DNA from 3 places in the Pseudoalteromonas sp. NZS127_1 genome. Region 2 is predicted to be linked to each of the others. Evidence: predicted binding sites of a transcription regulator. Region 2 holds the regulator's gene; each other region holds the start of a gene.

Region 1 (8,642 bases), on a different contig from region 2:
TATAAAGTCAGGGTTCTCAGTACTCTCGCGTTGGTTGTACGTTAGCGGGTTAAATTCTGCATCGGTAATACAACCACCGGCTTCTTCAACAATAACTTGTGAAGCACCTGTATCCCACTCTCCCGTTGGACCAATTCTTAAAAAACAATCTGCTTTACCTTCTGCAACAGTACAAGCTTTTAATGAGCACGAGCCAATAGCAATAGTTGTAAACTGACTATTTAAATACTGACTCACCGCTTCTATTTTTTGGCGGCGGCTCACTGCAAGCGTCAAGTTCTCTGGCGGCGCTACAGATATTTGCTTATCAATTGAGTTTTCACGTTTAAAGGCACCATTTTTAGCTGTAGCAAAATAAGTCACACCTTTTGCAGGCCAATGAATAACGCCAAGCACAGGATGATTATTTTCAATCAATGCAATGTTTACTGCAAAGTCGCCACTTTCTAAAATAAATTCGCCTGTACCATCCATCGGATCGAGTAACCAATAACGCTGCCAGTCCTGTCTGTCGGCAAGTGCAGGTATAGGTGTTTCTTCCGACATAATTGGGATATCGGGCGCTAAGACTTTTAATCCAGCAACCAGTACGTCATTTGCTGCTAAGTCAGCTTTGGTAACAGGCGTATTATCTGATTTCTCTTGTTGGCCAATATCGCCTTTTTTATAAATGGCCATAATTGCATCGCCAGCACGCTCAGCTAATTCAATACACGGTTCGATTAATTTATTCATCGGCAGCTCCAGACGCTAAATACTTATCTAATAATAGCAAAGCTGCAACACTGCGTGCTTCGGTAAAATCTTCTTGGTCTAATAATGACTGCCACTGAGTTAATGGCCACTTAACAACAACAAGCGGCTCTGGTTCGTCGCCAATAAGGGTTTGTGGGTATAATTGCTTAGCAAATAAAATATGCATAGTGGCATTAAAGTAACTCGGCGCCATTGTTACTGTTCTTAATGGTTTAAAATACTCAGCACCAAAGCCAATTTCTTCTTTAAGCTCTCTGTTAGCAGCTTGCTCTGGCGTTTCGCCCGGATCGATTAAGCCTTTAGGAAAACCTAACTGGTAATCGTTTGTGCCCGCACAGTATTCACGTACAAGTAGTAATTCGTTGTCTGCACTTAACGGAACAATCATCACTGCTCCCCGGCCACCGCCGCGAATTCGCTCATACTGACGCTCTTCGTTATTAGAAAACTTTAGCTCTAAAGACTCCACAGTAAACAGGCGGCTTTTAGCGACAACATTGTTACTGAGGATTTGTGGTGGTGTTGGGTGCTTTTTCTGTGTCATTGGCGTTAATTTGCTATCATGGCAGTTAGTTCAATAATAAACCTTATAAGTTGAAATTCCTATGTTAAATTGGTCAAAAATCGATACCGTTTTGCTCGACATGGATGGAACATTACTCGATTTACATTACGACAGTCATTTTTGGCTTAACGTTATTCCTGCGCAACACGCATTAGCAAGGGGCATTAGCCTAGATGCAGCTAAAGCAGATATTTTAAAACGCTATCAAGCTGTGAGCGGTCAAATACAGTGGTATTGTTTAGATTATTGGGAGCAGCAATTAAGCTTGCCTATAATGGAGCTTAAACGAGAGTCTCAGCATTTAATTAAAATGCGCGAAGACGTACCTCATTTTTTAACTGAGCTTAAAAAAGCAGGCAAAGAGTTAATTTTACTTACCAACGCCCACCCTGAGAGTGTCATGCTTAAATTTGAGCATACAGCGATTGATAACTACCTAGATGGCGTAGTGTCTACTCATGAATATGGAGTAAGTAAAGAGCAACAAAGTTTGTGGCACCAAGTACAAAAAGACTTAGGGTTTAATAAGCAGCGCACTTTGTTTGTAGATGACAGTGTGCCGGTTTTGAATGCCGCACGAGAATACGGCATTGAGCACTTACTTGCAGTTGCTAACCCAGATAGCCAACAACCACATAACGAAATAGCCGATTACCTAAGTGTTACCGACTATCGTAAGATTATCTAACTCAACTTACGTGACTTAAATTTTTGGGTAACGCGCTTCTAGCCCTTGATATACTAACTTTGCAAAATCTGCATGTTCTGTATCAAGGCTTTTAACTACTTCAACTAAATGCTCGTTATCTTCTTGCCCATTCCATTCTTTAATATAGCTACCATCTTTGTAACCGTGATCTTGGCGGAAAAAGTTTAACGTATTTTTACCTACGTAGCCGCGATATAAATCATCAATATCCATACCTATTTGCGCCATACAGCCGGCAAAAGCACCTGCATTAAACGTTTTATCAGCAACAGCCGACGCCGCTAATATCTCTAGTGTTTGTTTAAAGTCATCAGCTTGTTGAGCATTACTAAGCTCAGTTTCAAGTTGCTTTGCTAAGTCTTCGTAGCTAGTTTCGCCGTCAATTCTAAGCGATAGACCAAAATGAAAAATATCAACCAACTCTAAAATAACTTGTTCAGTATCTGGTGTTTGTTTTTTCCACCATTTCCAACCATGATGATCTAGCATTTCAGCACACTCAACCCAAATAGCGCGGTACCATTCAAACCCTTGAGTAAACCATTGCTCATGTACTTTAGTATTCATGGCGTTTTGCATTTCTAGCATCACTACTAGCTTGTTTAAATTGGCAGACATATCAATTCCTGTCGTTTTGGTTGGCGTAATTTTCGTTGGTGTAATAATACAGATAAAATGCTGATTGTGCATTGCTGTATATTTTTATTAGTGTGCTAGTTATGTTTATCGTGACGTCGTAAACTCATGCCATGAATCAATTAAATCAATGAAATCTTCAAAGCCACAACCACTACTTAAACCATTTTCTTCAAGCGCTAAATCGTCATCTTGATACGCTATTAGGTCTTCGCTGTCTTGATGAAGTGCATGGGCTTCAAATAATGCTTCGTCTTTCGTTAATATTAAATCTATTTCTTGGCCTTTTAGCGTTAGCGGCTCATAGCTTGAACTTACCGATGCAATAAGCGCTTGCACCATGGCTACTTTGTCTTTGCCTATTTCTTCGTTTAGCCAGCGACCAATAATAGCGTGTTCACTGCTTATTTTAATACGTAGCCCACTAATAGGGTCGCGAATAAATTGATATTCCATAGGGTTTGCCTGTAAATCTTTAATTGCGTAATTATATACGTAAACGCCCGTAAACCACAGGACATATAAAGTAAAATAGCGCCACATGGGCGCTATTTTACTCAACTTTAAAACCGTTAACTTCGCGATCTATAACGCGCTGCGTCAATGATCGACCATAAGTAAATAATAGGCACAAGTACAAAGCCTACAAGCACATAAATTAGTGCGTAACTTATTATAATAGCGAGTGCAAAAAATATAGCCGCTAAAATACGCCCTTGCACTAACTGCCCTAAACCAGGAAAAAATATATTACATAATGCTGCAATTACGTTACCGCCAGAACCTTGATCTGCCATACTAACCTCTGTATTTATTTGATTTTATAATTATTTACCTACACACTCTATGCCAATTTATTAAAGCTTACAAATCAAATAGTTAAATTAGTCTAGATTTAGAGAGTTGGTAGATTTTGCTAAAATTAGGTCAAATTAGCAATTATTGTTATCCGTTTACACTTTTTTATTCGCTTAATTAATTAGCAAGTTACTCGTTTTGAACACTATTTTATAAATAGCTGTTTATAAAAACAGTATTTTATTTAGCCTAACAAAAACACCTGTTATACTGCCCACAATATTGATTAAAAAGGCGTAACGATGGACGTTTCACAATTACTCGATGGCTTAAATGACAAACAACGCGATGCCGTTGCAGCCCCACTACAAAACATGCTGGTATTAGCAGGTGCTGGGTCTGGTAAAACACGAGTGTTAGTTCATCGTATTGCGTGGCTTATGCAAGTTGAGCAAGCCTCTGCTTACAGTATTTTTGCAGTTACCTTTACTAATAAAGCAGCTAAAGAAATGCGTAGCCGCGTTGAAGAAACACTAAAAGCCCCTGTAGGTGGTATGTGGATTGGTACGTTCCATGGTTTATCGCATCGTATTTTACGTGCTCATCACCGTGAAGCTAACTTACCAGAAGCCTTTCAAATTTTAGACTCTGACGATCAGCTTCGGATGATCAAGCGCTTATTAAAATCGATGAATATTGATGATAAAAAATGGCCTGCTAAACAATTTGGCTGGTACATAAGCGCCAAAAAAGATGAAGCACTTCGCCCTAAAGATATTCAAGCATACGATATTAACGAGCAAATGATGCTGCGTGTTTACGCCGCCTATCAAGAGGCCTGCGATCGCGCAGGCTTAGTAGACTTTGCTGAAATATTACTACGTAGTTACGAAGTATTAAAAAATAACCCTACGTTACTTCGCCATTATCAGCAACGCTTTGCGCATATGCTTGTAGATGAGTTTCAAGATACAAATACCATTCAATATGCTTGGTTAAAGTTACTTGCTGGCGATACAAATAGCATTATGATTGTAGGCGACGATGACCAAAGTATTTACGGTTGGCGCGGTGCTAAAATCGAAAACATTAAACGCTTTTTAACTGACTTTAGCGCTGAAACCATTTGTCTTGAACAAAACTACCGTTCAACCGCAACTATTTTGAAAGCGTCTAACGCATTAATTCAAAATAACTCAGAACGTATGGGTAAAAGCTTGTGGACCGACGGTAACGATGGCGAGCCAATCTCTATTTATGCAGCATTTAATGAGTTAGACGAAGCACGCTTTGTAAGTAGCAAATTACGAAGCTGGTTAAATGCAGGTAATGCGCTGCAAGATGCAGCAATTTTATACCGTAGTAACGCGCAATCTCGAGTACTTGAGGAAGCCATGCTGCAAGAAGGCTTAAAATACCGTATTTATGGTGGTATGCGATTCTTCGAACGACAAGAAATTAAAGATGCGCTTTCGTATTTACGCCTAGTGGGTAATCGTCAAGACGATGCCGCATTTGAGCGTGTAATTAATACGCCAGCACGCGGTATTGGCGACAAAACATTGAGCCATATACGCGACTGTGCACGAGCAGAATCATTACCGCTTTGGTATGCCGCAAAAGCAATTGTAGAACAACAGCATTTATCTGGTCGTGCTTCTGGCGCAGTGAGTAAGTTTGTAGAACTCGTTGAACAAATAGAAGATAAAATTAGCGATCTTACTTTGCATGAGCAAGCCAAATACACAATTCAAACCTCAGGCTTGATGGCAATGTACCAAGCTGAAAAAGGTGAAAAAGGCCGTGCTCGCGTAGAAAACTTAGAAGAGCTAATTAGCGCTTGTGATCAGTATGAACTTCCTGAAGACGAAGAATACAGCTCACCTTTACAAGGCTTTTTAGCCCATACGTCACTTGAGTCGGGTGAAGGACAAGCAGAAGAACACGAAGACGCCGTACAAATGATGACGCTTCACTCAGCTAAAGGCTTAGAGTTTCCGCTAGTCTTTATGGTCGGCGTAGAAGAAGGCATGTTCCCTTCTCAGCAAAGTAACGAAGAGTCTGGCCGCTTAGAAGAAGAGCGCCGCCTTTGTTATGTAGGCATGACACGAGCAATGGATAAGTTATACATTAGCCATGCTGAGAGTCGCCGCTTATACGGGCAAGAAAAATACCATAGCCCATCACGCTTTTTACGCGAAATACCTGAGGACTGCGTTGAAGAAATTCGTATTAAAACACAGGTTTCTCGCCCGCCTGCCGCCGGGCGTTTTAGCGCATCAGTTAGCCATGCCGCATTTGAAGACAGTGGCTTTAACTTAGGGCAACGAGTTTTGCATGCTAAGTTTGGTGTTGGTACCGTACTTAATTACGAAGGCAGTGGCGCGCAATCTCGCGTACAAGTTAACTTTGACGACCTTGGCAGTAAATGGTTAGTAACGGCCTATGCACGATTACAAGCTGTATAAAGCTCACCTAAATGAGTTAGAACAACAACTAGCTGGCGCGTATCATCGTCAGCTAGTGCTGATTACGGGCAGCCCTGCTTGGTGTTATGAATTACTTAACTCATTAATAGATGAAAACAATACACTTGTTGTATCAAAGCAGTGCGCGATTAAAAATTCGTACTGGCCTACTCGCACTCACCAAATTTTAGGGCAAGAATTTGCTCATGCTGTTTACGATGGTTTTAGTGGTTTACACCCTGATAAACTTGCAGCACTTACCGGCACCGTTAAAGCAGGCGGTATACTGTTTTTATTACTGCCCGAATTAAATGATTTAGCCTCTTGGCAAGACCCCTCATTAAGTACAGTGCAATCACACGGTCAGAGTATTGAATACAGTTTATTTAATCAACGTTTCGCGGCTATTATTAAGCAATTACCCGCTTTTCATTTTAGTGAAAAAAATGGCTGTATTAGTAATCTCGTCAGCTCTGTTACGCATAATAAAATTGATTATGTACCACAGCAAAACTGCGTTGAACAAATAGTAAAAATAGCTAATGGTCGTGCCAACAGGCCTTTACTCATTAATGCTGATAGAGGTAGAGGCAAATCGGCAGCACTTGGCTTAGCTGCCGCAAAATTGACTGATAAAAAAGTAATTATTTGCAGCACTCAGTTTAAAGCGACCCATAGTAGCTTTAAACATTTAGCCAACGAGTTAGACCTGCAATACAACGCTCAACATAAACAGCTCGCCAACTTGCACTACGTTGCACCTGACGCGTTATTAAATGCATTACCTGAGTGCGATTTATTACTCATTGATGAAGCTGCCGCGATCCCTGTACCGTTATTGCTAAAAATGCTAGCTCATTACCCTCGTATAGTCTTTGCAAGTACACTGGTTGGGTATGAGGGCAATGGTAGGGGTTATACCATTCGCTTTAGTAACTATATAAAAGCGCACTATAAAGCCTCTAAAGTTGTAACGCTTGATGAGCCACTGCGTTTTGCTAAACACGATCCCCTCGAGAAGCACATTCGCACCTTGCTTGCACTCGATGCACAATATAAAGAGTTAAGTAGTGAGCAATTAGAGCAGCCAGTTCACAGCGAAATAACTCAGCAATCCCTTGTAAACAATGAGCCTTTACTGCAACAAGTTATTGCCCTGCTTGCATTGGCTCACTATCAAAGTAGTGTAAACGATTTACGCCAACTACTAGACGCACCATCGCAACGAATATTCATCAGCAAAATTAACAATCGATTAGTTGGTGTATGTTTAATCGCAATAGAAGGTGGTTTAAGTGAAGAACTTGCTCTACAGGTTATAAGCGGAGAGCGCCGCCCACAGGGTCATTTAATGGCTCAAACCCTCTCACAACTTAGTTTTAATAATGACTACTTAACACAGTTGAGCGCTCGCGTTGTACGAATAGCGATTGATCCGAGTTCTCACAATATGGGTTTTGGTAAAAAGCTACTTAGCTATTGCGAGTCGCAAGTAAAAAGCCAATGTAGTTGGTTTGGTGCAAGCTTTGGCGCAACAGCGCAGCTACTTAACTTTTGGCAAAAACAAGGGTTTGATACCGTAAAACTGGGTTATCAACGCGATAAAAGCACAGCTGAACATTCAGCGCTTGTGGTTAAATGCTTAAGCAATAAAAGTGCAATTATCCAACCTTTGAAAAAGCAGTTTAAAAACGACTTTTTTTATGCTCTTTTAACACATTTTAAAACACTAGATTGGCAACTTGTAAGTATTTTAATTGAAGGATTTAGCGATGAGTTAGTAAGCCCCGAGACTCGCGAACGATTAGCCTTACTCGTAAACAGTAACTTCACTCAATTTAATATCTCTGCGACTCTCTGGCAGGTAGTGAATCAGTCTCCTTCTTGTATGTCTCAATTAACAGAGTCTGATAAACAACTTTTAATAAAGTTAGTGCTGCAAAATGAATGTAATGAAAAAGTGATTCAACACTTAGGTTTATTAGGAAAAAAGCAGCTTGAGAATCAATTTAAACGTGCCATAAAAAACCTCACTAGTGCCATCTAATAACTCCTAGTTACCTATCTCTATTAAATCTTATCCATCTTTAAGCTATTTATTTAATTTGTTCTATCCTTAAAGCATTAACAGGTAAATTAAGATAAAAGCATGGAATTAATAAACTTTAAAGTGGGCTGCAAAACAATTTCACTTAAAATACTCGATATTTTATTAACAGAGCGCTTTGACAATAATCTAACAACTTTACCCAACAATAATAAAAGCTTTATTGGTGTTAAAGATTATATGGATATACCAACGCCTGTGTTTGATTTAGGTATTATTTTAAATAATATCTCAACCGAACAAAGTAATGCGCATGTACTAAAACAACTAAGAACATGGCAAGAAAAACTATTAAACTGGTTCAATACCCTTCAAAGTAACTTGCTAAATAGCTCGGCTTCTATTTCAAGCAATGATGCAGAACTACAAGATTTTGTTCTGTTTTACAAAGAGTTCAACACCGATAATGAAGACTTAAAACTAACAATGTCTCGACTTAACGAACCTTTCCAATCATTGCTAGAAACGGTAAAAGAAGCTATATCAGCTCATAATCAAAGCGATTATAAACAAGTATCAGCTCTGCTCGAAAAAATTAAGCGTAGTAACCTAATTCAGCTAGAGCGTTTATTCGAATCAGCTAAAGAGCAAATAACCTTAGAC
Region 2 (11,564 bases):
ATGCGGCATCTGCTAATGCTGCTTTTTGTTTAGCTTGCTTTGCATCTGCAAGCCACGTTTTAAAATCAGCCTCAGATTTAGCGACCACCACAACGGGCATAAAGCCATGATCTTTACCACACAACTCAGCACATTGGCCTCGGTAAGTACCTTCTTCGTTTATGTTCGTCCATGTTTCGTTTATAAAGCCGGGATTCGCATCTTTTTTAACTGCAAAATCAGGTACCCACCAAGAGTGAATAACATCGTCAGAAGTCATTAAAAATCGTACTTTTTGATTTATTGGCAGTACGAGAGGTTTATCAACCTCAAGTAAGTAGTTAGGATTTTTATCTGCAAGATTCGCTATTTCATCTTGCGGGGTAGATAAAATAGAGTAGAACTCTACATCTTCACCCATATATTCATAATGCCATTTCCATTGCGAGCCTGTAATTTTAATAGTGAGATCAGCTTTGCTGGCATCTTCCATTGCAATTAGGGTTTTAGTGGCTGGTACTGCCATAGCAATTAAAATAACAAACGGGATTGCAGTCCAAAGTATTTCTACTTTAGTGCTTTCGTGAAATTGGGCAGGTACAGCCCCTTTAGATTTACGGTGATGAATAAGTGCCCAAAACATAATTGCGAACACTATCACCCCAATCACACAACATATTATAAATATGGTCATGTGCAGCTGATATACATTATTGCTTATATCGGTTACGCCTTTGCGCATATTGTATTGGCTGTTAGCCAAAACTGGGTGCGAAAAAACACATAATATAAGCCACAAGGTAGAGGTCAGTTTACCCATGTGACGGCTCCTTTGATGCTATTGCGAATGCAAAGCGAAGAGGCATACGGCTTAAACGCCAATTCGTTATTTTTATTTTTTTAGTCAATCTCATTTAATATTGATTGGTTTTGCTGCGCCAACAACGGGTTTGTGTATATTGTGTGTTCTCAAAACTAAAAAGCTGTGAGTTATTATTAGCTCAGCACATTAATAATTAGCTAAAAAATGAACAACAAGCAAGTTTTAGTATAAAAAACAATCAGGTGATATTGAGTAATTAATAAAAAATCAGTAACCAACTAGGTAACAGGAAGTTCAAAAGATGAGCAAAACAAAGGGGTTTAACGCATTCGGAGGGGGAAAATATAAGTGCAAAAAAGTTTACAGCTTAAATTGTCAGTGAGCTATTTATGCCCTATTTTTAGTGCGAATTTAAAACAGAAAATGCGTACTAATTAGTGCGAATTTAAAACAGAAAATGCGTACTAATTAGTACGCATTTATAAAACTGCTTGTTTAAAAGCTATTTTTAAAGTCACATCCAATCAGCGTTTCTTATAACGCCAACGGCTAAGCCTTCAATATTAAAAGACTCATTCTCAAGATCTACTTCAATAGATTCAAAATCGTCGTTTTCAGCATGAAGTAATACTTTACGACCCGCTTTCTCAAGACGTTTTACAGTTACGTCTTCGTCTAGGCGGGCAACAACAACTTGCCCGTTTTCAGCGGTTTGAGTACGATGTACAGCAAGTAAATCACCATCCATAATACCAATATCTTTCATGCTCATACCGTTAACGCGTAGTAAAAAATCTGCAGCCGGTTTAAACATTAATGGATCGATTTTGCAGTGACTTTCAACGTGCTCTTGCGCCAAAATAGGTGAACCAGCAGCAACACGCCCTATAAGCGGTAAACCTAATTGTTCTGGCTCTTCTTCTTCAATTAACTGAATACCACGGCTTGCACCTGGTTTCATTTTAATTGCGCCTTTTTTAGCAAGTGCTTTTAAATGTTCTTCAGCAGCATTGGCACTTTTAAAACCTAATGTTTGCGCTATTTCAGCACGTGTAGGAGGCATACCAGTGTCTTTAATAAAAACTTTAATTAGTTCGAGTATTTGAGCTTGGCGGTTCGTTAATGGTCGCATACAACTGGTTTTCCATACAGTACATTTAACTGTGAGTATATACAGTTAAATAAAAATCGCAAATTTAAATTAAGCCTTAAAATAGCCAAAGTAATTTCACTTGTGTACATTTTAGGGATATAACTAACGCTAGGTTTATAAATGATTAAAAAAGCAAAGGAGTCATTATGAGTATTTGGTACCAGCCCATCACTTTAGAGCTGTGCAAGCAGTTAGAACAAGGCATTGATGGCCAAGGAACATTAATGAAAACCATGGGAATAGAAGTCACTGAAATTGGTGATGATTACTTAGTAGCCACTATGCCGGCAATTCCTGAGCATCATAACCCAATGGGAATGGTTCACGGCGGTGCTAACGTTGTACTTGCCGAAACAGTTGCCAGCTATGCAGCTAACTTTGTTGTCGATTTTACAAAATTTTACTGCGTGGGGCAGGAAATTAGCGCAAGTCATTTAAAAGCATCTCGCAACGGCACTTTAACAGCAACGGCAAGAGCGTTTCATATTGGCAAACGTAGTTCAGTGTGGGAAATAAAAATTACAAATAGCCGCAATGAGCTGTGCTGCGTATCAAAAATGACCGCAGCAGTCGTAGAGCGAAGATAGTTACTTTTCGATTGGGTAAATTGTAATTTCCATACCCGCACCAATCGCAGATATACGTAGTAATGTATCTGCATCTAAGGCTTGATTAAAGCACTTAGGGGAAGTGCCTGATTCAAAACCAATATCAAACGTTCTACGTGAACAGCTTAACCATTGCTTTAGCGCGTTACGCGAACACGATTCAATAAGCTCACATATATGGTTTATTGCTTTGTCAGGCGTGTTTACTACACCTGTTGCTTCAATACGCGCTAATTGACGGTATTCGTCTTTGTCATAATGTAAAATCGTCGCGACTTTTTTCAAGTCTGCCACTAGCAAACTAATATCTTGCTTTGATTCAAGCTCAAGATCTACATTTAAAAATTGAATTTCCGACATCGTTTCGTATTTATCCTCTAATAATTTCATTGCAAACTTTAACGCAGTTTTACCGTTATACCAAATCAACTATGCTCTATTAACCACTTTATATAGATATTTCGCAGCTTTTAAGTATTTTTTAGCGTTTAAAGCTAGCTGGATATCAAACACTCAGCTCAATTAAACAAATAAGTCATGTTAGCAATTTAAGTGTAATCTTTTTTATTTTTAAATGATTACAGTAAGCTATAGTTTAAACTGCGACAAAATGTCGCAGTAACTAATCCCATTAATGTAATAAACTAGCCTCTAAAAATAATAAGACTAAAACATGAATAAAAAAATATTTAAGTATGCTCGCAAGTTACATAAATGGCTCGGTTATTTGCTCACATTACAAATTTTAGCTTGGCTATTAGGCGGTTTAGTCATGAGCGCTATTCCTCTTGATAAAGTTCATGGGGAGCATCTTGCAACACGTACTCTTAATAACCCATTTACGCAGGCTGATTATGTTGCCTCCCTTAACGATATTGCATCTCAGGTGGTTAATCCAACACAAATAATTTTTGAGAACTTTTTAACCACACCTATAATTACAGTAATAAATAAAGATGAACAGCAAAGCTTTAACGGTATAACAGGCCGGCCTTTTGAGCCGCCAACTAAAATACAAATTACCGCAAATGCTAAAGCACACCTACTTATTGATGCTCAAGTGACAAGCGCTGTACTGCTAAAGCAAGGTATGCGAGAAGTTGGATATAAAACCAATGTTTGGCAGGTACAATTTGACGACACATTTAACACAACACTGTACTTGTCAGAAAATAACGGCAGAGTTGTCACCGTTCGCAGCACACTATGGCGAATTTTCGACTTTTTTTGGATGTTACATATTATGGATTACGATGAGCGAGAGGATTTTAATAATCCGCTGCTTATTAGTTTTGCAGCAACCAGCGTACTTTTTTGCCTAAGTGGAATATTACTACTTATGCAAAACATACGACTAAAACGATTTATCCGAATTAAAAGTAAGAATAAATCAAAGTAGTCATATTGATTTTTAAGAACTAGCGCACTCTCACCAAAGAGTAAATAAGCCCTAGGAAGTACCCAAGGGCAGATTTTATTCCAAGTGTTTAAATCGACTCAAATGTCGCTTTAACATTTCGTTTTCGAAAATCAACTCATCACGCTCATCCAGCAATTGTAAAACTAAAGCTATTGCCGACCAATCTAACGAAAAGTCATGTTGAATACGGGCCGCTTTTTTAACTAAGGTCACTGCAGATACCGTAAATTGCCACTGCGTAACATGCTTCCCCTCAATTGGAACCGCAATATTGTGCTCAACTAGCTCATATAAAATTGCTTCGCTAATATCACTACTCAAACATAGCTCTTTGCTAGTAAGTAAATCATCTTTTTGTGTCACGATAATTTGCATTATGGCTTGCTCCAGTTATTACGGGGATCAAAGTGAGCTTTTTCGGCTAATTCTTCCCACAGTTTTTTACTGGTATCATCAACAGATGTTGGATTAACAATTTTAAGCACAGCAAATAAATCACCTTTGGCTTTTTTACTCATTAATCCCTTGCCTTTAATACGCAAGCGTTGGCCAGACTGACTATTAGATGGAATAGTTAATTGGATTTTGCCTGCCAACGTAGGTAAATTTATTTTTGTACCAAGAGCCGCTTCCCATGGTGCAAGAGGGACGACTATATTTAGGTTATGACCTTCAACATCAAATAATGGGTGGGGCACTAAACTAATTTGTAAGTACAAGTCGCCATTTTGCCCGTTCGCTGACCCTAATCCGCCTTGCCCTTTTAGTCGAATTCGTTCGCCATTTACTGAGCCTGCGGGAATTTTCACTTTAAGTGATTTTTTAATTTCAGAGACACGACCACTACTATCTCGCTGCGGTAACATAAACTCAACAGGCTTAACGGTATCAACTAAAGTCTCTTCAAGAAAAATCGGGAACTCTATTTCCACATCTTGTCCTTTTTGCGCGCGAGCAGCGTTACTTCTGCTCTGCCCTGAACGATCAAACCCACCGCCTCCGCCAAACATTGAATTAATAAAGTCAGAAAATTCTTGATCGGTTTGAGGATCACTTTGCTGGTAATTACCTTGTGTAGAACCAGCGCTACCGCGATAATTTGTTTGCTGCTGATGAGCACGATTTTGTTGATGGCGACGTAGCTCGTCGTATTTTTTACGTTCATCTTTATTATGGATGACTTCGTAAGCTTCTGCTATTTCTTTAAATTTATCTTCTGCTTGAGGCTCTTTGCTTACATCTGGGTGATATTTTCTGGCTAACTTTTTATAAGCTACTTTAACCGCTTTATCGTCTGCATCAGGCGATATCCCAAGTACTGAATAATAATCAACAAATTTCATTTGCAATCCAAATCCCCATATTGAGTAAGCTTTAAGCATACTCCTTAACTTATAATCTTGTGTAGCTAAAGTACAATAAATAGTAAGAAATAAATGAATAGTAAAATAACTTTGAAGAAAAAATTAATTAGACACTTTTTAGTAATATAAGTGCAGGCCTTAAGTTAACTTTATCTTTTATCTTCAGGGCTTTAAACTAGGCATTCCTGTAGTTCACATTTGTGATGGATATGACTCGATTTATTCTGGCCTTATTGGCTTGTTGTGTGTGCGTTTCGGTATCGGCCGAACAATTCACCCGCTTTTCAACCGCTAAAAGACATCTAATTAAAACCCTACCTGACAACGCTAAAAGCATTTACTGCGGCTGTGATATTAAAAAAGAAGGTAAAAAACTAACTCCCGATCCGACTAACTGTGGTTACATTCCTCGAAATACACTTACCCGCTCAGGCAAAGTAAATGTACGAGCACTACGTATTGAATGGGAACATATTGTTCCGGCGTGGGAATTTGGTCATCAGCTACAATGTTGGCAAGATGGCGGACGTAAAAACTGCCGTAAAGTAAGTGCTAAATTTAGAAAAATGGAAGCTGATATAAATAACTTAGCGCCAGCTATTGGCGAAATTAATGCCGATCGCTCTAATTATCGTTTTGGCATGCTTAGCGAAAACGCCACACAGTATGGTCGCTGCGAAGTAAAAGTAAACTTTAAGCAACGTGTAGTTGAACCGCCTGTCTATGCACGTAAACGTATAGCCGACACTTACGCTTACATGCAGAAAACATACGGTTTAAAAATCTCTGATAAACAGCAAAAGTTATTTAATGCGTGGAAAAAGCAAGCATTTGCAGATACAAGTAGTGCGAGCAAGCTCTAAGCTTTAACACTCATTTACATAAATCAAAGTTATAAATGTTGAATAAACGAGCGAGTGTTGTAATATTTTAAACAACTTATTTACAGAAAGTCCTTAACTATGTTTAAAAATAATAAAACCTCGCTTGCCATTTTTGCAGCACTTTCGGGCTTTGCTTTAACGGGTTGTGGCGGCGGAGGCGGTATCGACTCTGCTCCTGTAGTTACAACACCTGTTAGTAGCAGCCCAACATGGACAGCGGCGGTATTTGAGCCCTCTAACGATTTAAAAAACTTTTGCGAAACCCCTCGTACGGATAACGATCCCTTTAATAACAACAACCCCTACCCAGATCAAGCGGGTTCTGCCCTTTATGAAAAGCTCTGGCTTCGCTCTTGGAGCGACGAAACCTACCTTTGGTATGATGAGATTGCCGATAACGACCCTGAAAGCTTTACAACAGTAGCCGATTACTTCGCTCAATTAAAAACAGAGCAGCTTACCGACTCAGGGGCAAAAAAAGATAACTTTCATTTTTCAGAGCCTTCTGAAGATTACTTTCAAGAAGCGCAATCGGGCGTTACTTCTGGTTACGGTATAAATTGGGCGTTTATTGGCGATACAGCCGACCGTATTTTACGCGTCGCTTATCTTGAAGATGATTCACCTGCAAGCCAAATAGGCTTTCAACGTGGTGATACTGTACTTTCAGTTGACGGTGTTAGCATTAATACCAATACAGAGTCGGGTGTAGATACGCTTAACGAAGGTTTATTTAGTCCTACTAACGGCGACTCACATACTATTGTTGTACGCAGTAACGATGGCGCCGAAAAAACATTTAATGTAACCGCTGGTAATATTGAACAAACACCTGTTCAAAATGTTAAAACGATTACAACCGCAAATGGTTCAAGCGTGGGTTACATGCAATTTAATAGCCATATAAGCATTGCCCAAGAAGGACTTATTGATGCGGTAAATAAGTTTAAAACCGATGGTATTGATGAGCTTGTAATCGACTTTAGATATAACGGTGGTGGTTTATTAGCACTGTCGGCACAATTAGCTTATATGGTTGCCGGTAATGCCAACGTTAACAACCGCTTTTATTATCAAACTCAACAAAACGATAAACAACCTGTTGATTCGCCTTTTCCATTTATTGATGAAGAAATAGATTACTCTACTTTTTTTAGCACAGGTGAAAACCTACCTGATTTAAACCTATCAAAGGTTTATGTATTAAGCACATCAGGCACCTGTTCGGCATCAGAAGCTTTTATTAATGGTTTAAAAGGTATAGACGCAGAAGTTATTTTAATTGGCGACACAACCTGCGGTAAGCCCTATGGCTTTACCCCAACTCATAACTGCGCAACAACCTATTACACTATTCAGTTTAGTGGCGTAAATAGCAAAGGATTTGGCGAATACGCTGCGGGTTTTACACCAACCCCTACTCCACAATTTGATGCTGATGTTCAAGGTTGTGAAATTGAGGACGACTTTGATCATCAGTTAGGCGACAGTGACGAGGCCGTTTTAGCCACCGCATTATTTCATGTTGAAAATGGCAGTTGTCCAGTTAGAACGGCTGCTGCAAAAGCAGAACCAGCTAATTTTTCAAGCTCTCGTGAATCTCTCATTCCTTTAAATATGCCGGTACAATTTACCCAGCGTAATATGGACTTAACTTGGCCAACGCTGGGTGAGGAAAGGTAATGGCTAAATTATTACTCCCATTAGCCACCTTGCTCGCTTTAGGCGGATGCCAAAGTGTAGATAGTGAGCCTGCTAAACCCGCTATATTAACGAGCGTTAATCCCAGCGTTATTACAACACTACAACAGGCAATTCAACAAGCTAAGGGAGGCACATTAGTAACACTTGCCGATTCGGTATTTACTAAACGTAGCGAACTGCTAATTGATCATGCAATGAGTAAAGGGTCTGATGGCAGAGTAATTATGGGCGCGCATAATATAAAATCTGAGAAGTTTATTTTGCAACTACGTAATAACCAATGCGAGCTTTACTATCCTAAAAAAGAGCTTACTACAGTACTTGAAGGTGTTACCTGTAAAGAGTTATAAGGCACTTTATTAATGTTTATAAATTAATAAAAAAGGCGCGCAGCATATCGCTGCGCGCCTTTTTCTATTTTAAAGCGTTATTACAAGTCTTGATGCGGACCAAACACTTCATAATGAATCTGCTCGTTTTTAACACCTAATTCAAGTAACTGGTTTTTTATAAATGCCATAAAACCGGCAGGACCACATAAGTAAAAGTCACCATTACTCAATGGTAGCTGTGCTTGTACTGCGTTTAGGTTCATTAACCCAGTAAAGTCAGCGCCCTCTGTCGCTTGGTTAAACCACGTCATTGTTTGTAAACGGTTATAAACTGCATTTAACTCATTTAAATATTTTGAAAACGAATGCTGCTGAGTATTTTCGCAGGCATGTAAATACATAATCTCTTGATTAGAGTTGTCACTTAATAACGTTTCAAGCATAGCCAGCATTGGCGTTTGCCCAACACCTGCTGAAATGAGTACCGCTGGGTTTGTGTTATTGCGTAAAAAGAAGTCTCCTGCCGGCGGGTATAACTCAACAATAGTGCCTTGCTCTAATGAGTGTAAATAATTAGACACCATGCCAGGCTTTGGCTGTAGCTCTTTTTTAACACTAATACGGTAGTTTTTAGCGTTACTTTTTTGCGAAATAGAATACTGGCGAATTTCTTCATATTCAGCGCCCTCTGGCTTAACTTTAATACCTAAATACTGCCCTGGTTTATGTGTAATAACAGCTTCGCCATCAACTGGCGTAAGTGTAAAGCTCGTTACTAGTTCTGATTCAGCCTGTTTGTTGGTTATTTCAAATTGGCGAGTTCCCGCCCAACCACCGTGTTTATTTTTACTGTGCTCATACAAAGCAGCTTCTTCGGTTATACAAATATCAGCAAGTACGCCGTAAGCTTCGCGCCAAGCGTATTCAACATCGGGAGTAAATTGCTCAGGAATAAGCTCTTTTAAAGTACCAATTAAATGCGCACCTACAATAGGGTAATGCTCAGGTAAAATATTCAAGCTTGTATGCTTATGATTAATACGTGTTAGCGCTTCTTTTAATACGGCTAAATTATCAATATTTTGTGCATACGCAGCCAATGCATTAAAAAGTGCAAATTGCTGACGACCTGTATCTTGATTCGCCATATTAAAAATATTTTTAAGCTCAGGATTATGGCTAAATAAACGCTTATAAAAATGATCGGTAACAACCGTACCCGCCTGCGCTAATAACGGAACTGTGCTTTTTACAATCTCAATGGTTTTATCAGATAACATATGTGTTTCCTATGGATGAACTAACCACGACGCCCATCAACACGACGCCGCGTTAATATAGGTGTGCAGTGAATTAAAAATAATGAAAAAGCCACTAACCACAGCAAAGCACTTATTTGCCAAGCAAGGTGAGGCCCAATAATAAAAGGGAGTAATGAACGAGTAATAGCGGCCACAAGCAAAAACGCAAAAGCAACAGCCATGTAATGAGGAATAGCGAGTGTCCGCCCTGTATGACCATGTGATACACGCGTCATCATTGCTAAAATCATCATACCTATTGTGCCAATAGTGATTAAGTGCAGCGCATCTTTAAATTGTATTGCACTGCTATAAAAGCTAAATGCAACCATCATTAACCCTACGCCTAACGCTAAGTAGGAAAAATGTAAAGACCATAACAACGGCACTCTCAATACCTTGCTATCCCACCAAAAACCTGCCCTGACCAGGTGAAGCGCAGCAACAGTTGCAACAACTAACGCAGGATTAATCGTGTTCAAAAACAACTTGTTGATGAAAAATAAAGTGATAGCCAAAATAGATAAATACATCACCGCTTTATCTATTTTAGGAGTGCGAACTTGTGCGGTTAAACCTAGACCTTTAGCGGTAAAAAATGGTAAAACGCGACCCGCAACAATGCCAACTAGTAAAGTAATGACCAGTACTGCGGTATCAACCACACCAAGTGCAAGCTGCATGTTTTGTTTTAAAACAAGTATTAAATACAATACATTGAGCCCACAAAGCACAGCTAAAATAGCTAAAAACGGATAGTTACTTTTGCTATTGGCTTTTAATAACATATTAGCCAGTACTGCTATGGCGCCTAGCCACCAAATAACTTGTAATGTAAGTGCAGCATATAAATTAAAATGAGCAATATCAGGCAATATCACAAAAAAGGCTAAGCGCGCTGCAAGCCATATAAACGTAAGCCACATAAGGGCTTTCCCACTTATGCTCGGTACGCCTGTCCATGTTTGTGCAGCGGTAAGTAAAAAGCCAACAGCTACAACTCCTGCAAAGCCAAACAGCATTTCGTGCGCGTGCCATAATGTCGCAGGTATCGATGAGTGCCAACTTGCATGGCCTGTTAAAATAAGTAGCCAATACCCCACCGAAAAAAATGCCAATAAGCCACCGCCTAAAAAGAAAGGTCTAAAAGCGAGCATCCATAATGGCCATTGAGATACTTGATGAATAGCAACGCGGGCTGGCATTGGCTCAGTTAAGTTTATAGGGCGCATTATCGTACCTCTTGCCCTAAACCATGTTGTGCAACACAGCGCAGTACGTAACTTACTTTTAAAATAGCAGCAATAACAATAGTGCCAATATGAGCTGATACTTGCACCGCCATGGAAAAGTACTCAGCAAACGGGTAGCTAATTAAAATACTTGCCGTAATACACACTAAACTCACAGCTAATGCAGTATTGGCAGCAAATAATACTGTTTCGTATAGTGAACTAAACTGTGTTTGATTATTTAAATTATTCAGCATTAGTGTGTTCATGGCGATCTCTGTAACTAACTACGTTACTTAGCTATTACACATACTGTGCCAATAATTTTATTCATTTAAATTCAATAAGTTAAATTAAATCACTTTACACTATGAGTCTTTATGACCTACTATAAATTAACTCACAAAAACACAAACAGGTCATTTTGACATGAACCAGCAATTCAACCTTACCCAAGTTGCTCTAGAGCTTGCTCAAAGTACACTGCACGAGCATAGTTTTGATCAATTACTAGCAACGGTTGAGCGGGTGATTCCTAGTGATGCAAGTGCGTTATTAGTGCTTCAGGGCGAGCAATTAAAACCACTGGCAATTAAAGGGTTAATGTCCGACAGCCTTGGCAGACGATTTAAAATAGTAGAGCACCCTCGCCTAGAAGCTATTTGCAAAAGCACACTCGCGCTACAATTTGCGCACGACTGCCCACTACCCGATCCATACGACGGATTGCTATTAGCTAAAACCGGCGACATACCGGTACATGC
Region 3 (11,564 bases), on a different contig from region 2:
GGGCGTGTTTTGCTTTACTCACACTGGTTGCTCTTGGGTTTGTGATGTTGCCTTTTTTAAAAAAAGAGCGCGTTCAAACAATTACTCATAACGCCAATGCTGAGTTAATTAGCATTTATGAGCAGCGTTTAGTTGATTTACAAACCGATTTAGACAATCAGCGTATTGATACCGTAAATCATGCAGAATCAATTATTGAATTAAAACGCCGTTTATTGAATGAGTTATCACCAGAAAAATCACTAAACAGCAAAGGTAATAATCGTATTTTTGCTTTAACTGGTGGCGCATTTGTTCTTGCTCTAACAGGTGTTTTTTATGGTTTAACGGGTAGTCAGCAGCAAATTTCGGCTTGGCATGATGCAATGGATAATTTAGCTGATTACGGCGAGCGTGCTGTAATGCAAAAAGGTGAGCCGCTTAGCCAAAATGAGCTGCAGGCTTTTGCATTGGCACTTCGTACAAAGCTTAGCCGCTCAGGTGATGATGAAGTTGCTTGGATGCTACTTGGACGAGTTGCTATGTCGCTTAATGAATTTGACATGGCGCAGCAGTCATTTGATAAAGCACTTCGTATGAATCCTGATAATATGCAGGTACTTATTAGTTATAGCCAAGTTTTATTACTAGAAGGTAGCGAAGCTAATATGACTCGTGCGGCAGGTATGCTCTCAAAAGTACTAAAAGTTGAGCCTACCAATTTAGATGCAATTTCGTTATTAGCACTCATTGCTTATGAACGTAAAGATTGGCCTCAAGCCAAAGCTGCATTTGAAGTTTTACTTGCGAGTATGGAAAAAAATGATTCTCGTTATAGCATGATCTCTGAGCGTATCGCTGATATAGAGAAGCAAATGCAAACGGAAGGCTCTGTTATGCCAGTTACTACAACGGGTGCTATTGCAGTTACAGTCGACATTGCAAAAGAGCTTATAGATAAACAGCCAAAAGACGGTATCTTGTTTATATTTGCAAAAGCAGCAAGTGGTTCGCCAATGCCATTAGCTGCTGTTAAACTCGCTAATTATTCATTTCCAATTACAGTTGAGTTGAGTGATAGTAGTGCAATGGTTGCAGGGCTTAACTTATCTAGTGCAGAAAATATTATTATTTCGGCGCGTATTTCTATAGATGACTCGGTTATGCCAAGTTCTGGTGAGCTAGAAGGTCATTCAGAGTCGTTAAAGCGTGAAAGTGTAAGTGACTACCAACTTCAAATTGATACATTAATACCTTAAGGACGTTAGATGTTAAAACACAGTTTTACTTTTTTATGTTTATTGATACTAGCCGGGTGTGCTCAAGTACCACAAAGCAAAGTAGATGACAGAGATCCGCTGCAAAGTATTAATCGTCCGTTATACGACTTTAATATGGATGTACTGGATGCTTATTTATTGCGCCCAGTTGCTGTAGGTTATGTTGAAGTAACGCCTGTACCGGTAAGAAACGGTATTGTTAATTTTACAGGTAATATTACAGCACCTGTCGATATGATTAATGCGGGTTTGCAAGGTAAACCGGGTAATGCAAGTGTGAGCTTAGCGCGTTTTTTAGTTAACTCTACGGTTGGTATTTTTGGTATTTTTGATGTAGCCAGTTCACTTGGTCTTGAAATTGTAGATGAAGACTTTGGACAAACGTTAGGTGTATGGGGCGTGGGTGATGGTGCTTATTTAATGCTACCTGGCATGGGTCCTACAACAGCACGTAACCTGACCGGTGATGTAGTCGACAACTTTGTATTACCTGAAGTTGCGCTAACGACTCCACAAACTATTCTAGTGTTTGTTTTAAAAGCAGTTGAGGCGCGTGCATCATTAATCCCACAAGAAGGGTTATTAAATGATTCACTTGATCCGTACTTATTTGTAAAAGATATTTACTTCCAGCGTCAGATTTATGAGCTGTACGATGGCAACCCACCAATAAAAGAAGAGCCAGCTGATTTTGATGAAGACTTTTTAGAAAGTTTATAATTGAAAAGCCACTCATAAAAACGCCAGCTAAATGCTGGCGTTTTTATTTGCTGTTTATATATTTAACCTGAACTCTGGATAATAAATCTATCTCGAGCAGTTATTTTCAGCGCTAACTACGTTGAATTTACTTGCAATAGGCTAACTATTGACGCGTAAGTTCGCCTTGTTTTCACTGAAAATCTCTGGCTAGAGAAAAATAAATTTAAATATCATTATGATTTAATATATTAGTAAATATCTTAACCAGAGTTCAGGTAGTTTATTTTTCGTTCACTACTAACTGCATTTGTTCATTAACCCAAGCTAGCGCTTCATGATAAGCATCGGGAACTTTTTCACCTAGATTTAGCTCTTTCGTTAGCTCGTTTGCAGCTGACCAGTTTGCTTGTTCGTAGTATTTAACTAAGTTTAAATATTTTGCTAGCAAGCCTTCATCGTTTAATAGCGCTGCTTTTATATCATTAGAAAGTGGAAGCTTTTTCATTACGCTTTCCATACTCTCATCTAAAATAGCATCCATTAGCGACATCATACCGGTTAAAAATGCCATGCCGGTATCTTTAAACTGCCCATGGGATATAGCGAGCAATTCAGCAAATCGAGCGCGCGTAAGCGATAGCCTAATTAGCTCTACAGGTTTGTCTGCTGATACTTGTGCTGCAAACAGTAGTGACAATAGCTTTTTAATTTCATTGGCGCCAAGCACTATAAGAGCTTGCTTAATGGTACTTATTTCTGCGCGTCTTGCAAATGCGGCAGAATTTGAATACCTAAGTAATTTATAAGATAGGTTTACATCACGTTCAAACACATCAGTGATTTTCTTAAGATCCATATCAACACTTGATGTTTCGTAAAGTAATTCAGCTAATGCCATTTCTGAAGGTGGTAGAGCCTTACTTTGTACCATTTCAGGTTTTGAGAAGAAAAATCCTTGGAAATAATCAAACCCAAGCTCTAAAGCTTGTTGGTAAATTTCATAGGTTTCTACTTTTTCGGCAAGTAACTTAATATGTGAGTGCGGTTTTAAATCGTTTAGAACCGTTTTTATTGTATCTATATCGGATGCTAAAAAGTCTATTTTAATAATATCAATAAATGGGTAAAAATGACGCCATACAGGTTGATGAATATAGTCATCAAGAGCAATAGTGTAACCTTTATCTTTTAAATCTTTAACGATAGCTAATAAACGCTTACCAGGCTGGATAGTTTCAAGTATTTCTACAACTATAGTGTCTTTACCTAGTAGTGTAGGGTAACCCTTTGATAGTGTTTCTAGGGTGAAGTTTATATAGGCAGGTTTATTGTCAGTTAAATCTTCTAAACCAAAATTAAACTGGCTACCCTCTATAAGTCGTGTTGTTGCTTCGTCACCATCTATATCGGGAAATACGTTATCAACGCCATCACGAAATAAAAGCTCATAACCGATAAGTTTTTTATCTCTATCTAAAATCGGTTGACGTGCAGCGTAAAAATACATAAACAGTTCCGTAAGAGTGATGTAATTGGGTATTGTAATAATATATGGCAAAAGATTCAAAATAGCATTACGTATATTTGCATGATTAATAAATTATCATTATAAATTAAGGTGTTTCTTCTATTTAATTCATTATATTTTACCAATTCGCTTTAAAATTATTCAACATGAGTATTTTTGTATCAGCTGGAAGCAACAAGTTGGAGATTTTATTGTTAGGCATGATATAGTCAGCGAGAATGGTTTTTATCCTAATAGTGTCTTTATTATAATATTTTAAGAGTCAATATTCGGATCAAGAGCCTGTTATTAATAATTATGCGGAGGCTAATTTGGAAACAGGAATGATTATTTCACTAGCATTATATTTTGTTGTAATGTTAGGTATCGGACTATATGCATATAAGCAATCTACTGGCGATGTATCAGGTTACATGTTAGGTGGACGAAATCTATCACCAAGTGTTGCTGCACTATCTGCAGGTGCATCTGACATGAGTGGCTGGATTTTAATGGGCCTACCTGGTGCGATGTTTGTTACTGGTTTTAGTAGTACATGGATAGCAATTGGTTTGGTGATTGGTGCTTGGTTAAATTATCTGTTAGTTGCACCTAGATTACGTGTGTACACTGAAAAAGCAAATGACTCTATAACAATCCCAGATTACTTCTCAAATCGCTTCAATGATAAGTCAAACTTATTACGTGTTGTATCAGCTGTTGTGATTATAGTCTTCTTTACTCTTTACACGTCATCTGGTGTTGTAGCCGGCGGAAAATTGTTTGAAAGCTCATTTGGTTTAAGTTATGAAGTGGGTTTATACATTACAACGGGTGTCGTTGTTTTATACACTTTGTTTGGTGGTTTTTTAGCGGTTAGCTTAACTGATTTCGTGCAAGGTTGTATTATGTTCATCGCACTGATTCTAGTGCCTACTGTTGCATACTCTTTACTTGAACAACCTCTAGAATCTACTTTACATAGTGTAAATCCAGATATGCTTAACTGGATTGGAGCAGGCTCTGCATTGGGTATTATTTCTGCAATGGCATGGGGTTTAGGTTATTTTGGTCAACCACATATCATCGTTCGTTTTATGTCGGTACGTAGTGTTAAGGATATGCCTAAAGCTCGCCGTATTGGTATGACATGGATGATTGTTGCTGCCCTTGGTGCTGTTGGTACTGGTATATTTGGTGCTGCTTATACTTATGAAAATAATATTGTAGTTGAAGATCCTGAAACGATTTTCCTAATTCTTTCTGAGTTATTGTTCCACCCACTTATTGCTGGCTTTTTACTAGCTGCAATTTTGGCTGCTATCATGAGTACTATCTCATCGCAATTGCTAGTAAGCTCAAGTTCATTGACTGAAGATTTATATAAAACATTTTTACGTAAAGATGCTAGCGACTTTGAATTAGTTACTGTTGGTCGAATTAGCGTTGCCGTAGTGGCTATGTTTGCTATTTACTTAGCTTACGACAGAGATAGCTCTATTTTAGACCTAGTAAGTAATGCATGGGCAGGCTTTGGTGCTGCTTTCGGTCCATTGGTACTGTTCAGCCTTTACTGGAAACGTATGAATTTTGCCGGTGCGTTATCGGGTATGTTAGTAGGTGCGTTTACAGTGCTTGTTTGGGTTTATGGTCCGTTTACTATTAATGGTGAAAGCTTAAGTAGCTTTATGTACGAAATAGTACCTGGCTTTATTTTATCTAGTATCGCAATTGTTGTTGTTAGCTTAGCTACAAAAGAGCCAGAGCAAAACATTACCGCTTTATTTGATGAAGTAGAAAAAGAGCTTTAAATAGCAATTACTACTCATTTTTGAATGAGTAGTAATTAATACCAATCCGCAATAATACTTAATCATTTTGCGGGGCTAATGTGTCGCTACTGGCGTTAAAAAATTATCATTTAGAACAACTAAATATCGAATTTTTTGCCTAGCTATCAACACGTTTTTTTACCCTCAAAATAGATCACTTAATTAAGTGAATTGGTATAATAAAAAAGGGAGCAACTTAGTTGCTCCCTTTTTTATTTAGTTTGTCCCGTCCGAGGAAAGGGCAATCTACGAATTAACTTGCTTTTTTATCGTTGCTATCTTCAATTGATGCAACATTATCTGACTTTTTACTTTTTGTTGGCGCTTTGGCAACAACGGGATCTTTGCCGCCCTTTAATATAGTCATAAAGTCATCTTTGCTTTTCGCTATTTCTAAAGCAAGTGATTCAATTTGTTGCTCACTAAGCGGTACGTCTACCTTTTCTAGCATTAGCTCAAGTGATTCTGCTATATCGAGCATCTTGTCATAAGCATCAGCTTCTTTTTTGGTAGTAAACGTCATACGCTCGACTCCGTTTCGTTCTACAACATATTTAACAACAACAGCCATGATTTCTCCTGCAAAATTGCTTGGCACCGTGGTTTGTAAAAACCATTAGATTACTGTTTTTATGTACAGTAATGGTTTGTAAGTAAATTTGCAAGCGTGAAGTATTAATTTTTAGGTGTCTTAAATTTGACAAAAAACGGTAACTTTACTTTAGTTAAGCAATCACTTGTTGTACCAGCTGCATTTTCAGGATTTCGGATCATAGTGATAATGCGCTTAGGTACACTTTAAGTGATGAACTTTACAGTTCCTTATTTATTGATTTCCTGAGCAATACTCAAAATTAAGAAAAGAAGAATAAGGGCAAGTTTAATGAAAACGTTAAAAAATTTACTCATCATAAGCTTATTATGCTTACTACCTGCAACTACCGTATATGCACAACTATCGGAAGTAACCAAGCAAATGCCTCAAGTTGAGACAATTAGTATAAATAATGCTGATGCAGATATGCTTGCTAAGCTACCGGGTATAGGTAAGAAAAAAGCGCAGGCAATTGTGGATTATCGTGAAGAAAACGGTGAATTTAAAAGCGTCAGTGATTTATCGCAAGTTAAAGGAATTGGTAAAAAACTATTAGCTAAATTAGAGGGGAAAATTTCACTTTAAAGCTATTAAGTAATAATCAGGGCGCTATGCGCCCTGATTAAATTGTTTTAATGCATCGCTTAAGTGCTTTTTAGCAAAGTTAATTTCAATAGGTGTTGTTAATAGCGGATAGCAAAGCCCACCAAGTATCAAAAACGGGATTAATATCCAACCTTTAAATACCGTGAATATTAAAAATAGTGGACTTAGTAATATTAATTTAATAATACGTAGTAACACTTTATCAGTTGGCGATAACATACTTAACGAAAGTGCTATTACGTCCTGGCGCTTGCGCACTTTTAAGTGTTTAAGATCATCTAATTGGCTTGAAAAAAAGGTAAACATATTAAATCGATTTTTTTGTTATTAAGCGGCTAATCACTAACGCAAACAAAGTGATTGAGAATAGCGCAAATATAATTTCCATCCAAGCAGGCATGCTCAAACCAATAAACTGCCAATCTATATTTCCACAATCCCCGGTCGCCTGAAAAAAGCTAGGTATCCATTCGTGTAACGGCATAAACGATGGGAAGTTTGGTTCAAACTCACAGCTAAATGCAAAAGGGTCTGTGGTGGTTTGCATATCAATATGCTCGCGAGCTATAAGGTATCCCCAAACACTCGATACACCCCAAATTACATACGCTAATATACGAACTGCTTTGCTCTGTGGTTTAGTCGAACCTACAATGCCTGCACCTAATAAACCCAGTACAGCGGTACGTTGATATATGCACATTATGCAAGGCGCCAATCCCATTTGGTATTGAAAGAAAAGGGCGGTCACTTCAAGTAAAAAAACGATAGCTGTAAATAAAAGCCACGGGGTACGTTGGGTGGGTAATTGCGCAAGCCAGTTCATAAAAATTCCGCGTTTAAATAAGATGTTAGATTATGACCTAGGATAATGTATGCGGCAACAAAAAGGAAAAAAAAGCTACCGAAGTCGCTTTTTATAAGATGAAATTATTGACTACTCAATACAGCCTCAGCAGAGGTTACATGGCGCTCTACTTAGTTCCCATTGATACATAAGCTAAGTTATATCGCTTACTTATACAACATTGGTGCATTGCCTAATCACTTCTTTAAAGTTGCTGTTAGAACGCTCTGTTGCATAGGTGTTCCTTTTTAATGTACTTATGTGTATTAAGTTGATTCAGCTAAGTATGGTGTAAATAAAAATACCAATAATTACAATGTACCTACAATGAATATTGCTCTGTATATTTATACATTGTAGCGATATTAGAAAAACCTAAATTTTATTATTTATTAATCTTTAATTTCTACTCATTTGCTTATTAATATATCTGACTTTACTTGTTAGTTATGCTTCGTCTGGTACAATCAGTCAGTTATTCGTGTAAAACGATGAGTGTTGATTAATTCGAGTGGGAACTGGATGAGAATTTTTAAAGCGAAAAGCCCAGCAGGATTTGCTGAAGAATATATAGTTGAATCTATTTGGAACGGCGATTTCCCTCCAGGTTCAATTCTACCTGCCGAGCGAGAACTTTCAGAGTTAATTGGTGTAACAAGAACGACCTTGAGAGAAGTATTACAGCGTTTAGCACGTGATGGTTGGTTAACAATTCAGCATGGTAAACCAACAAAAGTAAATAACTTTTGGGAGACGTCTGGCTTAAATATTCTTGAAACACTAGCGCGCTTAGATGAAGACAAGATGCCAGAGCTGACAGATCAGCTTTTATCTGCACGTACTAATATCAGTGCTATTTATACACGTGCTGCAATTAAGTTAAATCCTGAACGTGTAATTGAAATTTTATCACAAAGTCATGAGCTAGAAGACACTGCGCAGGCATTTGCTGACTACGATTATAAAGTTCATCACGAATTAGCCGTTGCGGGTAATAACCGTATTTATGTATTAATACTCAACGGTTTTAGAGGCTTTTATTCAAAGATTGGTTGTCATTACTTCTCTGATGCCGGAACTCGTGAACTTGCTCGTCAGTTTTATAAAGATTTAACAATCTTGGCAGAAAATAAAGAGCACGATGGTGCTATTTCGATGATGCGTAAATACGGTCATCAAACAGGTGAGATTTGGCAAAAAATTCGAGGCGATATGCCCTCAGATATAATGGATTAAATTTAAACGAAAAACCTGCATTTGCAGGTTTTTTTGTAGCTGTAAAAATTAATACCGCATTATATGAATTTTTAAACAATTTAATGTATTAAGCTTTCTTCAGTAACGTCAAAAGTTCTATCTAATTACAACGCAATTTACACTTCAAAATAGACCTATTATTCAAGCAGATTAGTGCAAGTTGTAAGTGTTCGTTATTTTCGATTGCTCACATCGTTAAATGCGATTGTTCTTTTGTAGTGAATAACTTTAGAATGCCAATTAATTATATGTGTTCGCTATTGGTTTTTAATTTTTAGCGCCCATATAAGTACCAGCATTGCGAAAGCAATTGAAAACAAACTCAAAATATTTGGAGAATAAAATGGGTGTATTAGTAGGCCGCCAGGCACCAGACTTTACCGCTGCAGCTGTTCTTGGTAACGGTGAAATTGTAGATAGCTATAACCTTCATGAAACAATTAAAGGTAAAAAAGCAGTTATCTTCTTTTACCCACTAGATTTCACGTTTGTATGTCCTTCTGAACTTATTGCATTTGATAAGCGTTTTGAAGAGTTTCAAAAGCGTGGCGTAGAAGTAATTGGTGTTTCTATCGATTCACAATTCTCACATAACGCATGGCGTAACACTGCTGTTGCAGACGGCGGTATTGGTAAAGTTCAATACGCACTAGTTGCAGATGTTAAACACGAAATTTGTAAAGCGTATGACGTTGAGCATCCAGAAGCAGGTGTTGCATTTCGTGGTTCATTCTTAATCGACGAAGAAGGCAATGTACGTCACCAAGTAGTGAACGATTTACCACTAGGTCGTAACATCGACGAAATGCTTCGCATGGTTGACGCGCTAGCGTTCCACACTGAACACGGTGAAGTATGTCCTGCTGGTTGGACTGAAGGTAAAAAAGGTATGGACGCAAGCCCTGAAGGCGTTGCTAAGTTCTTATCTGAAAACGAAGGCGATCTATAATTTAGCCCTTAGTTTTAAATAAAAAAACCGCCAATTGGCGGTTTTTTTGTGTCTTTTATTTAGAAAGAAAAGCTTACTTTAGTGTACAAGTAGCGGCCACGAGGATTATGCACAGCTGATGCATAACCGTATAAATCGCCATCGCCATCACCAATTGCAAATGGTGGCTCTTCATCAAATAAGTTATTAACACCTAAAGATATTTTAGCTGATTCAGTAATACGGTACGACGTTTGTAAATCAACAAGCGTTTGCGAGTCAATCATACGTGAAGTATTGCTATCAAAGTCTAAATTGCCATCAAAGTCGATATCAGGCGTATCTTCAAATTCGCCTACATAACTGATATTTACATTGGTGTTAAACTCACCAATTTCCCAGTTGGTTGAGAAAATAAAGCGATGCTCTGGGTAGCCATATTCACCCGTGTAATCACGACCATCTTTTTCAAACTTATCTTGATATGCCCACTCTAAATTAAATTTAAGTAAACCTAAGTCATCAAGAGAGTGGTTATAGTTTGCTGAAACATCAACACCAGACACTTCTTGCGATGATAAATTTTTAAATGTGCTGTGTATTTTTTGTATTGTGCCTAAGCTTGCTCCGCCTGTAGGAGCTAAACGAACACATACGGTACTATTTTGGTTACCACATTCTGCAGCATAAATAGGACCAAATTCTTCTTCATCGATTTTATTATCTTGAGTAATGCTCCATACATCAACACTTAAACCAAACTCAGCTGTTGGTGCCCAGATAACGCCCACGTTCCATGATTCTGACTCTTCTGCTTGTAAATCAGGGTTACCAGAGAACTCAATGTTGTAATCAAGTGCTTGGCAATCTAATCCTGTTTGTTCACAGCGCTGTGTATCAACAAAAAATTGGCTTTTTTGTGATGGACCTAAGCCTATTTGCGCTAACGAAGGCGCTCTAAAGCCTTGCGCCCAAGAACCACGAACCGTTACTTCATCAGTCGGTGCCCAGCGCAGAGCTATTTTTGGATTTGTTGTTGTACCAAAGTCGCTATAATCATCGTAACGACCGGCTAATTGTAGTTCGAGGTTTTCAGCAAGTGGGATTGAGAACTCAACATATGCAGCGTATTGTTCACGATCAGCAGAAGCTGATACTGATTCAGTACCAAATATTAAGCCACGTTGAAATTGATCATCAGGGATATCATTTACATCTTCTTCACGGTACTCAATACCGGCGGCCATCATTACAGCTTCGCCACCAAAACTAAACGCTTCACCTGTAATGTTAGCGTCAAAAGAGGTCATATGAGACTCACCGCGACGCACTAAGCTAGTTGTGATTCTGTCAATTACAGCTGGGTCGTTATATGTGCCACCGAATGGATTATAGTTACCGGCATCAATTTCTTGTTGTAAGAAATCGGTGCGTACCCAGCCTTGTGTACGATCGCCTGTTTGTAGTGATTTACTGCGACCTTTTTGTACCGCTGTCTCCCAGCTCCAATCGTTTATTTCGCCTTTTAACCCTGCAACAAAGCGTAAGGTGTCTGACTCAATGTCCCATTGGCGAGCGCCTGCATCTACTGTACGGTAACGACCAATTTGAATGTCTTCACCAAATGGATTGTTTGGGTGATTAGCGGGTACCGTAAGGCCTGCATCTTCATCAAGTGGTGTTGGTGCACCTGCAGCGACAGAGCTGTTATGCTGAACAGCCATTTCTAAAAAGCCAGTAATGCCGTTATCAAAGCGGTATTCAAATTGTGAAATAGCGCCTACACGCTCAGATGCTGGGGCAACATATCCATATGGGCCGTAATCAAATAAACAGCTACCACTTGAAGTTGCATTTTCAGCAGGACAGGCAGGGTCGATTGTTTTAACGCCATCCACATAAAAGTAGCCTGGGAAACCACGAGATGAACGGAAATCTTCACCACCATAAGGTGCTTGGTTTGCAGTGCCAAGGCTGCCCATTTCATCAGAAGAAAGAGATGTGTTTTTAAAGTAATCGATAATAACAGAT

What was found. The regulator LexA, encoded in region 2, represses DNA repair genes until DNA is damaged. The targets are predictions, from matches to a motif close to TACTGTATNNNNATACAGTA.
Region 1: a site for LexA is predicted at 3,683-3,702, ahead of uvrD (DNA helicase II). Genes of this name have one in related genera too.
Region 3: a site for LexA is predicted at 5,923-5,942, ahead of I6F50_RS03530 (YebG family protein). Genes of this name have one in related genera too.

Annotation. Positions count from the first base shown of each region.
Region 1 is NZ_JADYXO010000042.1:496-9,137, reverse strand. Features, by position in the region: gene cysQ (3'(2'),5'-bisphosphate nucleotidase CysQ) at 1-735, opposite strand, end outside; gene nudE (ADP compounds hydrolase NudE) at 728-1,300, opposite strand; gene yrfG (GMP/IMP nucleotidase) at 1,362-2,009, shown strand; gene I6F50_RS19865 (dUTP diphosphatase) at 2,025-2,648, opposite strand; gene I6F50_RS19860 (YacL family protein) at 2,754-3,122, opposite strand; gene I6F50_RS19855 (hypothetical protein) at 3,239-3,463, opposite strand; gene uvrD (DNA helicase II) at 3,767-5,932, shown strand; gene I6F50_RS19845 (GNAT family N-acetyltransferase) at 5,910-7,979, shown strand; gene I6F50_RS19840 (chemotaxis protein) at 8,082-8,642, shown strand, end outside.
Region 2 is NZ_JADYXO010000019.1:5,552-17,115, reverse strand. Features, by position in the region: gene coxB (cytochrome c oxidase subunit II) at 1-799, opposite strand, end outside; gene lexA (transcriptional repressor LexA) at 1,317-1,934, opposite strand; gene I6F50_RS15595 (PaaI family thioesterase) at 2,102-2,542, shown strand; gene I6F50_RS15590 (hypothetical protein) at 2,543-2,923, opposite strand; gene I6F50_RS15585 (membrane protein) at 3,237-3,962, shown strand; gene I6F50_RS15580 (chaperone modulator CbpM) at 4,038-4,358, opposite strand; gene I6F50_RS15575 (DnaJ C-terminal domain-containing protein) at 4,358-5,326, opposite strand; gene I6F50_RS15570 (endonuclease) at 5,557-6,210, shown strand; gene I6F50_RS15565 (S41 family peptidase) at 6,310-7,914, shown strand; gene I6F50_RS15560 (hypothetical protein) at 7,914-8,285, shown strand; gene hmpA (NO-inducible flavohemoprotein) at 8,366-9,547, opposite strand; gene I6F50_RS15550 (NnrS family protein) at 9,568-10,800, opposite strand; gene I6F50_RS15545 (hypothetical protein) at 10,800-11,069, opposite strand; gene norR (nitric oxide reductase transcriptional regulator NorR) at 11,230-11,564, shown strand, end outside.
Region 3 is NZ_JADYXO010000002.1:92,940-104,503, reverse strand. Features, by position in the region: gene ccmI (c-type cytochrome biogenesis protein CcmI) at 1-1,238, shown strand, start outside; gene I6F50_RS03545 (VacJ family lipoprotein) at 1,248-1,979, shown strand; gene I6F50_RS03540 (EAL and HDOD domain-containing protein) at 2,242-3,468, opposite strand; gene putP (sodium/proline symporter PutP) at 3,801-5,279, shown strand; gene I6F50_RS03530 (YebG family protein) at 5,554-5,871, opposite strand; gene I6F50_RS03525 (helix-hairpin-helix domain-containing protein) at 6,184-6,480, shown strand; gene I6F50_RS03520 (DUF6170 family protein) at 6,505-6,807, opposite strand; gene dsbB (disulfide bond formation protein DsbB) at 6,809-7,327, opposite strand; gene fadR (fatty acid metabolism transcriptional regulator FadR) at 7,871-8,584, shown strand; gene I6F50_RS03505 (peroxiredoxin) at 8,949-9,554, shown strand; gene I6F50_RS03500 (TonB-dependent receptor) at 9,614-11,564, opposite strand, start outside.